3 regions of the Cycloclasticus zancles 78-ME genome follow, and region 1 is predicted to be linked to each of the others. Evidence: predicted binding sites of a transcription regulator. Region 1 holds the regulator's gene; each other region holds the start of a gene.
What was found. Region 1 encodes PhoB, which activates phosphate uptake and scavenging genes when phosphate is short. Its sites were predicted from a motif close to GNNTGTCATAAAACTGTCANAT; they were not measured.

Region 1 (4,294 bases):
CTTAGTTTCATACCGCTGACGCCCTCAACATTATATGCAAAAGTCACCGCACCAATAGCTGTTGGGAATTGAATCAAACTTGCTTTTGCTAAAGAACTTGATTTTAAAGGCTTGTCTGAGCCACCAAAATCAACGTGACGAGCACTAACTTCTTTAATACCCGAACCACTGCCTGTTGGTGTGTAATTGACTTGGTTTTTTGTTTCACCGTAATAAACTTTACTCCACGTTGTATACGCAGGGTAAGCAAAACTTGAGCCCGTGCCTTCAATTTTAGCTGCGTGAGCCGCTGTCCCAATCGTTAGGCTAAGCAGTCCTAGTGCCACTATCTTTTTCATTTTCATATTTTTTCCAATTTAGTTGAATATTTGGCAAAGCGTTTGCTCTACTCTGTGCATCATTTTAGGTTTGGTATGTGGCATTATAATGAACGCAATGTGACAGTTTGATGACAGCCTTATGGGTCTATTCTTTCAGCGGGAAATACACACTGAAAACAACTGCCTTCCCCTTCTTGACTATCGATAACCAGATGCGCCTCATGCCTTTCTAACTCATGTTTTACAATGGCTAACCCTAGGCCTGTCCCAGTTTTATTTTTTATATTATTTTCAGCTACCCGGTAGAAACGCTCTGTTAATCGAGATAAGTGTCTGGCGCCTATTCCTTGACCTGTATCTTTAACAAAAAGCTGCCCCTGACCTTGCTCATTGATTGCCCAGCCAACACGAATCTCACCATTTTCATCAGAGTAATTGATGGCATTACCAACCAAGTTTCTCAACACGGTTAATAAGGAACCTTTACTGCCCTTTAAATTAAGACTCGATGGAACATCAAACACCAATGATTGCTGATGCTCATTTGCCGCTGACTTAAATTCGGACTTAATTTGTTCACATACACTGCGCACATTAACCAAGCTATTGGCTGCCTCGACTTTACCCTCTTCTAGCCGACTTAGCGCTAATAGCTCTTCGATCATGGTTTGCATTTTAATCACTTGCTGATCAACTTTACGTAGCGAAGCACCCACTTGCACATTATCCTCAGCGGTTGAAGCCAACAACATTTCAACATAGCCCTTCATGACCGTTAGCGGCGTTCTTAACTCATGCGATGCATTCGACACAAAGTCTTTTCGCACTTGATTCGTGCGCTCAACCTTAGTGACATCTCGTATCAACAATAAACGTTCATCGTCACCATATGGCAATACCCTTATTTCAATCTTTTCTGCCGACCAGCTGGTGTCTATTACAGGCGCCTCGATCACAATGGCGTCATCGCTCTTGAGATTTTTAAGAAAGTGCGTAAACCGAGGATGCCTTACTAAATGATTAATCAGTTGCCCGGTATCTTCTTTTTTTAAAATAAGTAGCTGGGAGGCTTGCTTATTGAACCACTTAATCTCATTAGACAATGAAAGAATAACCACACCATCTGGAAAAACAGAAATTAACTTTTTAAACCGTTCCAGTTGGTATTTAACACTGTCTTTTTGTGCCAGCCCCTGCATCTTAGATTGATAGATGTCTTCCGAAATTTGACCAAACAAGCCATCTTCAAACGGCAGGTCATGATCACCAGACTTCTTAGACCACCTATATAAACGTTGTAACCGACGATATTGAAAGACAATGTAAGCCAATAAAAAAAGTGCCAACACCTCGACGGGGTAACCGACTAACACACCCAAAACACCGACTGTTAAAAACCACAACAGAAAGGTGTTTCGCTCATAGTTATGATTTATATTCACGCGCTTAAGTTCACCAATTTATAACCAAACCCTCTTACCGTTTGAACCAAGTCTGCACAACCCTGAGCATCTAATATCCGTCTTAAACGCCTAATGTGTACATCAACGGTACGATCTTCTACGTAGACATTATCGCCCCATACATTATCAAGCAGCTGATTGCGAGAGAACACTTTATTGGGGTTTGTAGCAAAGAAAGACAGCAATTTATACTCTGTCGGGCTCATCATCAGGTCCACCTTATTGATAGTGACTCGATGACTCGATGGGTCAATAAACAACGGACCAATTGATATCACCCCTGTTTCATTTTCTGTACTGCTTCGTCGTAAGACCGCTTTCATTCTGGCAATGAGCTCTTGCACAGAAAAAGGCTTGGTTACATAATCGTCTGCGCCTGTTTCCAAGCCCGATACTTTATCTTCTTCCGCGCTGCGTGCCGTCAACAGGATAATCGGGATACGTTTGTTTTCTTCTTGATTCTTTAAAAACTTGATCCAATCTGGCCCACTAATTCCGGGTAACATCCAATCTAACAAGATAATATCGGGCGTCGTATCTCGCAAAGACTCTTGCGCTCTCATTACATCTTTACACCACGTTACTTCAATATTATTCGTTTGAAGAGAAAGTTGTAGCATTTCGCCAATATCCTCATCGTCTTCAACCATCAATACATTCATTGTTTCCATAAAAAAGCCATTTAAGTAAGTGTTTACAGAATACCTAATATTTATGACAACACGGTGACAATTTACAAACTACTTCTAACTTGCTTCGGAGAAAACCCTGTCTCTAATTATTAAAAATAACAGTAACGCACTGAACCACCTTAAGGCGCCTGCGGTTTCTCGACCAGTAAACTTTTTATAATGCCCCGTTATATGAACGTCATACAACTGTCATATTATTGATTGATACTCCCCACCTATGACACATGATGAAAAACTACACTATCAATCGCTTTTAGATATATTAGCAACAGACTCACTGACTCCACTCTTTCAGCCAATCATTTCGATGAAAGACAATAAAATTTATGGTTACGAAGGCTTAATTCGTGGCCCCTCTGATGGTCCGTTACACTCCCCCATCAACCTTTTTAACGCTGCGGCTAAATATGATCGGCTTGCCGAATTAGATTTACTTTGTCGAAAAGTAAGCATTCAACGGTTTGGCGAACTTAATTTAAATGCCCGATTATTTATTAACACCATTCCTGAAATTCTCTTACAAAAAGATTATCAGCATGGCCACACATTAAAGTATATAAAAGACTCTAATTTAGATGCTAGCCAAGTGGTTATTGAACTGACTGAGCAATACCCTATTGAAGATTATGACCTGATGGCTAGTGCAACCAAATACTATCAAGATATGGGGTTTTCCATCGCCATCGACGATTTAGGTGCAGGCTATTCAGGCTTAAGAACCTGGTCTGAAATTAAACCCGACTTCGTAAAAATTGACCGTCACTTTTTAAATGACATTCATAACGATATCAACAAGCAAAAATTTGTACAGTCTATTGTAGATATTGCAAAAGGTGTTGACTGTAAAGTGATAGGTGAAGGTATCGAGCTACGCGGTGAGTACCTACAGGCTAATACGATGAATATTGATTATGCACAAGGTTTTTACTTTGCCCGCCCCAATTCCAAACCAACTGAGTTATTGGATTGCTCGTTATTTTCAAGCAGAAAAAATAACTTCAAACCTAAATTTAATATAGAACGGAAAAACAATACCGCTGCAAAATTACTTTTTTATGTTAAGCCCATATATGTTCATACTAAATTTTACGACATTGGTGAGCGCTTTCAATCCTCGCCCGAGCTAACAGCACTTCCAGTCCTAAATGACGACGCTTCTATCGCAGGCATCATATGGCGGACTGAATTTTTAACTATTTATGCTAGCCGCTATGGAAAAGAATTAAACAGTAAAAAAAATGCTTTATCTTTTTTAGACATTAAGGCGCTAAAGGTAGATATTACTTTATCACTCAATAAAATTAGTCAGCACATCACCAGTCAAAACAACCTCGCACAACATGATGATTTCATCATTACCTCATCTAACCGCTACAAAGGCATGGGTAAACTGCTTCATTTATTGAAAGAAATAACCGAGATGCAAATTACCTTTGCCCGCCACATGAACCCTCTTAGCAACCTACCTGGCAATGTTCCTATCAGCCAACGAATTAATCACTCCATTGAAACTCAACAAGATATCGTTATTTGTTATTTTGACCTAGATAATTTTAAGCCGTATAACGATACCTATGGGTTTGGCGAGGGCGATAAAGTGCTCCGAAAAACTGCTAAGCTGCTGACAGATTCTGCAGATACAGACATTGACTTTGTAGGGCATGTTGGCGGCGATGACTTCATCATCATTTTTCAAAGCAGCGACTGGCAGCATCGATGCAACACCACTTTAAATAACTTTAGCGCCCTAACGTCAGAGTTCTACTCTCAAGAACACCTTCTTAACGGAGGAATCTCTGCGTTAGATAGAAATTCTGAG
Region 2 (4,294 bases), 260 kb from region 1:
CGAAGTTATGCTGCATATGCCAATGCAGTCAACCCTTGGAGAAGCTGCCGAAGAGGGTGCCTTAGCCATTGATATGAAAGAAAAAGAGGTGGAGCAGGCCCTGTTGCAAGCGTTTAATAAAGTACCTCACGCAATCGGTATGAATAATCACCAAGGGAGTTTGCTAACACGGCATCCTGGCCATATGGAATGGGTGATGAAAACAATGCGGCAGGGAAATTATTTTTTTGTTGATAGTCGTACTGCTGGGCAGTCTATTGCCGCGCAAATTGCCGTTGAACAAGGTGTGCCCGTCCTTAGTCGTGATGTTTTTCTCGACCACACTATTGATGAAGAAAAGATTAAACAACAGTTTGATATATTGATTAAACAAGCTTTAGAAAACGGTTATGCCGTGGGCATTGGTCACCCATATCCAGAAACATTAAGTGTATTGCAAGAAATGTTACCCACATTAGCCTTACGGGGGGTGAAGCTTGAGCCTATTTCATATCAGCTTCGGAAAAGATCGGCACAAATGGTAGTGGGTAAGATCATTAACTAAATTGCACGCTGTTTCAGCAATGAACACAAAAAGTCCCTGCTGATAAAACCAGCAGGGACTTTTTAACAAAGCATTGTGTTAATCAATGCTTATTTCGTAAATACTAATCGTGTTACTAATCTCATTAGTAACAATTAGCCAACCATGAGACTCAGTTTTTTTAATAAAAATTAACCCTTCTGGTCCAATGTCACCTTGCTTCTCAATGTTGATATAACCGGCAGGCTTTGGTTTGCGCGGATTAGAGATGTCATATATAAAAATACCATTAGCTCTTTCTAAGCCAATAAAGGCATAAATTTTACCGCGTAGCTCACCGGTAGTAATAGATTCAGGTTCAGGCCCCTTGTCGTCACTACGTCCTTCTTCCCATGGTTCATTATCAACGTTGTTATCAGCATAGGTGGCTAAGAAGCGTTCAAAGTCAGACCCAGAGTCATAGATTCGAGACCCTTTTTCATCCCAGATAGAAAAAGAGCGTGCGCCATAAGAGTAAATCTTTTCATGTGCCCCATCATTGTTTATATCGCCATTGGCAGTGGTGGTTTTTAATCGCCCCAGGTTCTCTATTTGTTGAAGCTCTCTAGCATTTTCGAATGCGTCAGGGTTTAATATTAGGTCTTCAACACGCACTTCTTCGCTGTAACCGTCATAGTCTCTAGCATCGCCCTCATTGGCAGATAAAATGAAAGTTGAACCTTTATACTCGAAACTTGCAATAGCATCGGGTTGATACATGCCGTATGTTGGCCATGTTTGAATGTTTATTGCATTATCTTTGTTGCTGGCATCAAAGGCATTTTTATTTTGTTGATGTTTTTTGTAACCTAAGCCATAAATATCGGTGATAGTCGCTGACGCAATGTCTAGTTTTGCTAAAGCATTGTTTTCTTGCAGGCTAATCCAAGCCGTACTGGAGTCGGCTGAAACAGTAATATATTCAGGTTCTAGGTCTTGGGCAATTGACGCATCTGGGCCAAAAATACGCACGTTTTTTAATTTAGTACTGTTAAACGTATTAAAATCAGCCGTTGCAGGCATCCAAGTGTTTGTATTGATAACAGTTACCGTACCTTCAGGGTCATTTTTATACTCATCGTCAGGCTCTCCTTCGTTAGCAACAATTAAAAATTTACCGTTCGGGGTAAATGTCAGCATGTCGGGTAATGCGCCAGCTTTTATGATCCGCTGTAAATTTCCTTCAAGGTCATAGATAAGAACGTTGCCATCATCTTGTTTATTGACAGCCTCTACGGCTACAGCAACCCAATTCCCGTAGGTAGTAACACTGTTTGGGCCGCCACCAATCAAAGTCAGAGTGCTGTGCTCGGAGAGCCAGCCGTTACTATCTACATTAAGAATTTTGAGTTCATTCTCTTCGGCATTGGTGGTGTAAATCCTATTCGACACAGGACTAAAAGCTGAAATCTCGGTGCAACTTTCTTCGCCGCCACATTCCTCGGTATATTGACCTTTTTTAACGATATTAATATCAGCAAAAGAAAGTGTAGAGAATGATATGCCAAGCGTTAAGCTGACGCCGAGAGTGAGCTTTATTAGTGAATCCATTGGATGTCCTTATGCATTGAAACGGGACATCAAATGTACCAACAGGTTATGACGCTTGTGTGACGGTTAGGGGGTGTTTTAGTTACAGCCTGGCAAGGGAGCTAAGAAGCGAGCTAGTGGTGTAATATGTTTTTTTGCGTATCTTGTCGTTATTTTGATAAAAATAACGATAAGGGCAAGGCTGCTAGTTGGTAGCAGCCTGATAGAAAACGCTAAACTCATTTAATTTTTCTAAGGCAAGCGAACCAGCTTCTTTAGTTGAGAATTCAAGTGTATCGAATCCTACACGTGTTAAATAAAGAGCCTGATCGGGTAGGACATCACCAACGGCTCTGATTTCTTTGGTGTAATGGTGCTTTTCACGTAATATTTTCGCTAGTGAGTAACCACGACCGTCAACAAATGTTGGAAAGTGTATAGCGATAAGCTCAAAGTATTGTAAGTCATCTGCAAATTGTTCTGCACTTTCATCGCCTTGAACCCATAAGCCAAGATGTCCTTTGCTAGCGATTAAGGAATCTTTATTGGCATTCCAATAGGCAAGATCGATGATGTTATAGTCTGCTTGTAGAGCTTGCTCTTCGTCTAGCTTGGTCCAACGGTCTTGAACGATTTCGTTGTTTTTAATGAGCGTCATACACTTTATCCTTAAACGGTTGTAATCCGATGCGTTGCAGTGTGCTTGCAAAGTTTTCATCATCTATTCTGTTGGCTTTATAGACCTGAACAATGTCGTCAATAGCATCTACTACACCATCTTTGGCAATGGCTTTTCCAAGCCTGTCCCCTAATTTACTTTGATGGCTATCGGAACCACCTAGAGTTAATTGATACCATTGCTCGCCTTTTTTATCGACACCCAAAATACCAATTTCACCGATGCTATGGTGGCCACAGCCATTCATGCAACCAGACATTTTGAGGCTGATATTGCCAGCGTCAATGGCGCTGTCAGTAAAACGGTCAGTAATACCTTGTGCGATATCAATAGAGCTGGCATTTGCTAAGCTACAAAAATCGAGACCGGGGCAGCAAATCATATCGGTAATCGTGCCAATATTTGCTGTTGCAAGGTCATGCTCGGCTAATTGCTGCCAAAGGGCATATAAATCACAGGATTTTACATCGGTTAATGCAAGGTTTTGGTCGTGAGTGGTTCTGATCTGGCCAAAACTATATTGGTCAGCCAAGTCGGCGATGAGTTCCATTTGCTGTTTGGTTACATCGCCCGGCGGACGCTTTGGTGATTTAAGCGAAACAAAGGCAATACGGTAACCGGATTGTTTGTGCGCTTTAGTATTTTGTTGAAACCACTGACGAAAAGCACCGCTATTAGCCAAGTGTTGCTCTAAAGCCTCATCGTTAGCTGTTTCGTAATTTAGTGGTGTGAAGTAACGTTTTACACGTTGAATGTTATCGTCGGTTAGCGTTAATTGACTGTCTCGGATGGAAGCCCATTCTGCTTCGACCTGTTCTTTAAAAGTATCTAAGCCTGTTTCGCGAACGAGTATTTTAATACGGGCTTTGTATTTATTATCTCTGCGGCCAAAGCGGTTATAAACGCGAAGAATCGCTTCAAGGTAGGACAAGAGGTCTTTTTCAGCAATAAAGTTGTTAATTGTTTGACCAATAACGGGGGTGCGCCCAAGTCCTCCACCAACTAAGACTTCAAAACCGATGTTGCCATCAGCATCTTTTTTAAGATGTAGACCAATATCGTGTACTTGCGTAGCGGCACGATCTTTTGGTGAACCGCTTACGGCAATTTTAAATTTGCGTGGCAGGTATGAAAACTCTGGGTGTAAAGTTGACCATTGACGAATTATTTCGCAATAGGGTCTTGGGTCTTCAATTTCATCTGCACAAACGCCGGCTAGTGGGTCTGCCGTCGTGTTTCGGATGCAATTGCCACTACTTTGAATAGAGTGCATTTGCACGCTTGCTAAGTCAGCAAGAATATCGGGCACCCGTTTTAGCTCTGGCCAATTAAACTGAATGTTTTGGCGAGTCGTAAAGTGTCCGTAGTCTTTGTCATACTTATGAGAAACGTGGGCAAGCATGCGAAGCTGTTTACTTGATAATAAGCCGTACGGTATATTGATGCGCAACATTGGCGCATGTGTTTGAATGTATAAACCATTCATAAGGCGTAAGGGGCGAAATTGTTCTTCCGTTAGATCG
Region 3 (4,294 bases), 1.1 Mb from region 1:
TCTGGCCTCTTCAGAGCCTGAAATTATTTCAATAGGAAAGCCCAATGAGTACTCAGCCAGTGAGAGAAAAGCATTACGGTTAACAGCTTCTCGCAAGGTATGAGTGGCCACGACACGACATTTTTTAATTTGATGTGTTTTTATTGTAGCGCCCATTTCTTTAAGACTGCTTGCTGCTCTTAGCATCGCCTCGTAACTTAATTCATTAGCCTTATTTAACCCCGCTCGTAAGCGTACTCGATGTTTTACCTTATGCAGAGGTTCAAGCTTACCGGCATTTAAGCGAGCAATAATTAAGTGAAAACTATTAGAGCCTAAATCTAAGGCAGCAATTAATTCTGATTGGGTATCGGCGTTAAGGCTAGTCATTTCTTGTTAGACTCAAGGTCTTTTAGATAGTTATACACCGATATTTGAGAGCGAATTTTTCGCTTATTGCCTCGTGGCAAATATTTGTTATGTTGTTTCTTATCTATAATTCTGGCCTTTGTCTTATCGGACCATTGGAGGTTAAAGATATGGATAATTTGTTGCTGAATGGCAGGGTCATAAATAGGGCAGCCAACCTCTACACGCCGCTCTATATTACGCGTCATCCAGTCTGCCGAACTAATGGTAACGCGAGGGTCTCCATTATTATGAAAAATCGTAAATCGTGTATGTTCTAAAAATCGGTCGACAATAGAAATAACTTCAATATTGTCACTAAGCCCTACAACCCCAGGAGCTAAACTGCACATTCCCCTCAAGACGATTTTAATTTTCACACCGGCACTACTGGCCTCGTACAACTTATCAATAACTTGCTTATCATCAATGTTATTCATTTTAATAAGAATTTCAGCCTTATGCCCTTTTTTGGCCATCTTTATTTCATTCTCAATCGATTTATTAATCCAATCTCTTGTGCCGATAGGGGAAACAATTAAATGTTTAAACGTGGTTTTTTTATAACTGTGCGCAATAAAGTCAAAAACAAGCGCAACTTCTTTGGTAATCGCTTGTTTGTTGGTAAATAAACTAAAGTCGGTGTAAACCTTAGCTGTTTTTTCGTGAAAGTTACCGGTGCCAACGTGAGCGTAATAGGTTTGTTTTTTATGTTCATGTCGGCCAATTAAACATAATTTAGTGTGGCACTTTAGTGAGGGTAAGCCAAAGTGAACCTTAACACCCGACTCGGTTAAGATACGCGCCCATTCCATGTTGGCTTGTTCATCAAAACGTGCGTGTAACTCAATAACAGCAAAAACTTCTTTGCCATTTCTAACCGCATTGATCAGTGACTTGATAAGCCTACTGTTGTTGGCTACACGGTAGAGGCAGATTTTTATTTCAAATACATTTGGATCAAAAGCTGCCTGACGTATCAATTCGGTAAAGTGATCAAACTTGTGATAAGGGTAACAAAGCAAAATGTCTTGCTGCTTTATTGCATCAAAAGGGCAGGCATGACGGGAAAATTGCCTAGAAACCAAAGGTGTTAACGGAGGGTTTTCAAGGTGTTTACGCCCCACATTAGGGAAGTCAATAAAGTCTCGGAAATTATGATAACGGCCACCTGGCACCACACTATCATGACGTGTAATGCCAAGTTTAGATTTCAGCATGTCGATAGCATGATCGGGCATGGCTCGTTCGTACACAAATCGCACAGGCTTAGCATGTAGGCGCTGCTTTAAACCGATAGATAATTTTTCTAAAACCGATAAATCAATATCATCGGTTAGACCGAAATCAGCATCTCCCGTTACCTTCATAGCGTAAACATTGCAGACCTTGTAATTAAAATAGGCGGAAAAAATATTGTTTATGCAATAGCGAATAATATTGTCGGACATAATAATATCTCGTCGTCGTTTACCTTTTTCACGTGGTAATTCAATAAAACGAGGAGAGTCTGTGGTTGGTATCGCAATGGCTGCATACTGTATGTTTTTACCACCCAGCATTTCACAAATTAAATAGCTGAGGTCATCTTTTAATAAGGCCGCTAAATTAGTATTTTTATTGATAATAATAGGCTCAATAAAACCTTGTAGATGATTGGTAAAGTATTTTTGTAGCCAGCTTCCTTGCTCGGGGCTCAGTTGATCTTCATTAATTAAGAAAATGTTTTTATGCGCGAGCCCTTTCAATACCTCATGGTAAGTGACATCAAATTCTTCTTGTAGCTTTAAGACCTTTTTTTGTATATCACGTAACAAGTTTTTGGTCGGTGTTTGTTCATCAAGGTCTTTCTCAATAAGAACCCGACGCTTAACATTGGCAACGCGCACCCTAAAAAACTCATCTAGGTTGTTTGAAAAAATGCCTAAAAACCGGACTCTTTCTATAATAGGTGTGGATTTATCTGCCGCTTCTTGTAGCACGCGCTCGTTAAAGGACAGCCAGCTGAGTTCTTTCGCAATATATTTCGCCTCTAATTTTTTGATCACCTAACCCACCTAAGCTGTTTACTAAAACTTTATTATGTAGAGGCAAGATGACAGGTTCGTGACAGTGTCTAATCCTTTGATTTTATGCGGCGAAATTTTCCTGTTCCACGGAAAGGGCTGAGATAGGTATTTGTGCCTCGCGTCTGCATATTGTCATCGTTCTGACACTTCGTTGTCATCATCATTGGTTACATTCACTGCAAATTCTAAGGATGAATGCCATGCTGAATACCACACGAATATCTCGTTTAGATTATTGCTTCAAAATTGTTTTGGAGCAGTCTCGTATTGGTGATTTAGAAGTTTGTAATAAGCAAAACCTGATCTATCTCTTGTTAATGTTAGTCGTTTCATTAGGCCTCTTCAGCGGTGAAGAAGCCCCCATAGTTGCTGGACAGCAAATTGGCTTAAGTGGCTATGAAATTCACGCAACGCCCAAGATGATAGCGGGTGTTAAAGATAATGCATCTGGCCTAACCTATAACAGTAATACGAATACATTATTTGCTGTTGTTAATAACCCAGAAACGCTACTTGAGCTGACAAAAGACGGTGAGCTAATTCGTCGTATTGATTTAATTGGCTTCGAAGACACTGAAGGGGTGATGTATCTCGGCGGCGAACGATATGCCGTGGTTGAAGAGCGAAAAAGAACCTTAGTAATGTTCGATATTAATTCGCAAACAAAGGTTGTTAATAGGGCGGGCTTAAAGAGCCTTCAGTTGGCCATAACATCAGGTAAAAACAAAGGATTTGAAGGGTTAACTTATAACCAAGACAGTGGGGATTTATTTATCATTAACGAGAAAACACCTCGACAATTGATAAAGCTGTCGGGTTTTGTTGAATCATCTGATATTGCTATTTCAACGCCGTTTTCTTTAGAAAAAACCTCTTTTGGCGGTGATGATTACTCAGGGGTGCATTATGACGATCAAACAGGCCACCTAATACTCTTGAGTGACGAATCTCGTCAAATGGTTGAAGTCAATAAAGAAGGGATTGAAATCAGCCGATTGGGCTTGAGTAGAGGGAATGCTGGTTTGCATGATGATGTACCGCAGGCTGAAGGTATAACAATGGACAAAGACGGTGATATTTATGTCATCAGCGAGCCTAACTTCTTTTATCGTCTCAAGAGTAAAAATCGCTTGTTAAAAGTCGCGTCAAAAAATGACTAATTGCGTTAAATCAAACTGGCTACCCCATCTATACCATGGCTTCGGTATTTAACTGGGCAAGGTTTACCGGCAACCGTTATATGCTGGTTGGCCTTGGTGTTCTTGTTATCTTTCAACTGTTTTTTAACTATCAAGAACCGATACAAGCCTTGTTGGGTGTAGCTGCAAGCGATTTTGCTAAAACTTGTGTTAGGCATAACAATCACGAACTTAAACTAGCGCCTTCTTTAAGTTGTAGGTCAGCCTCTTTTTATACGCACTACTTTCATAATTTCTAAATCAATGCCAGCAACAGTTTCTTGTGCTGGATAGTACGTCATGTTTACTCGGGCGCCTTTTAAGCTCTGGTATTGACCTTTGCGCTTGAATTTAAAGGGCACAGTGCAACCTTCTACCATCAACGTATGTAAAATCCAGTCGCCTTGAGGGCGTTGAACATGTGACATAACCTTCATTAATTCTGAGTGAGTAAGGCTGGGGTGTTTTTCAATTAGTTTTTGGGGGTCTGATTGCATGTTTTTTTAATGATTAATTTAACCAATAACCGTTAAAGAACTTATTGGTTCTTTGTTAAGAGTGGGCGCTAGCTAGGCCGACCCCATAATTCACTCTATTGTGATATTCACGTTCTTTTAGGGTACTAGGAATAACTGCATTTATAAGGTACAAGTTATCAAA

Region 2: the regulator PhoB is predicted to act here: its motif matches at 2,160-2,181, upstream of CYCME_RS00200 (choice-of-anchor I family protein).
Region 3: the regulator PhoB is predicted to act here: its motif matches at 2,584-2,605, upstream of ppk1 (polyphosphate kinase 1).

Annotation. Positions count from the first base shown of each region.
Region 1 is NC_021917.1:2,387,929-2,392,222, forward strand. It holds gene pstS (phosphate ABC transporter substrate-binding protein PstS) at 1-344, opposite strand, end outside; gene phoR (phosphate regulon sensor histidine kinase PhoR) at 458-1,762, opposite strand; gene phoB (phosphate regulon transcriptional regulator PhoB) at 1,759-2,454, opposite strand; gene CYCME_RS11500 (GGDEF domain-containing protein) at 2,693-4,294, shown strand, end outside.
Region 2 is NC_021917.1:38,795-43,088, forward strand. It holds gene CYCME_RS00195 (divergent polysaccharide deacetylase family protein) at 1-544, shown strand, start outside; gene CYCME_RS00200 (choice-of-anchor I family protein) at 623-2,113, opposite strand; gene CYCME_RS00205 (DUF934 domain-containing protein) at 2,298-2,750, opposite strand; gene CYCME_RS00210 (nitrite/sulfite reductase) at 2,737-4,294, opposite strand, start outside.
Region 3 is NC_021917.1:845,714-850,007, forward strand. It holds gene CYCME_RS04210 (Ppx/GppA phosphatase family protein) at 1-369, opposite strand, end outside; gene ppk1 (polyphosphate kinase 1) at 366-2,435, opposite strand; gene CYCME_RS04220 (SdiA-regulated domain-containing protein) at 2,657-3,616, shown strand; gene CYCME_RS04225 (hypothetical protein) at 3,622-3,813, opposite strand; gene CYCME_RS04230 (hypothetical protein) at 3,856-4,131, opposite strand.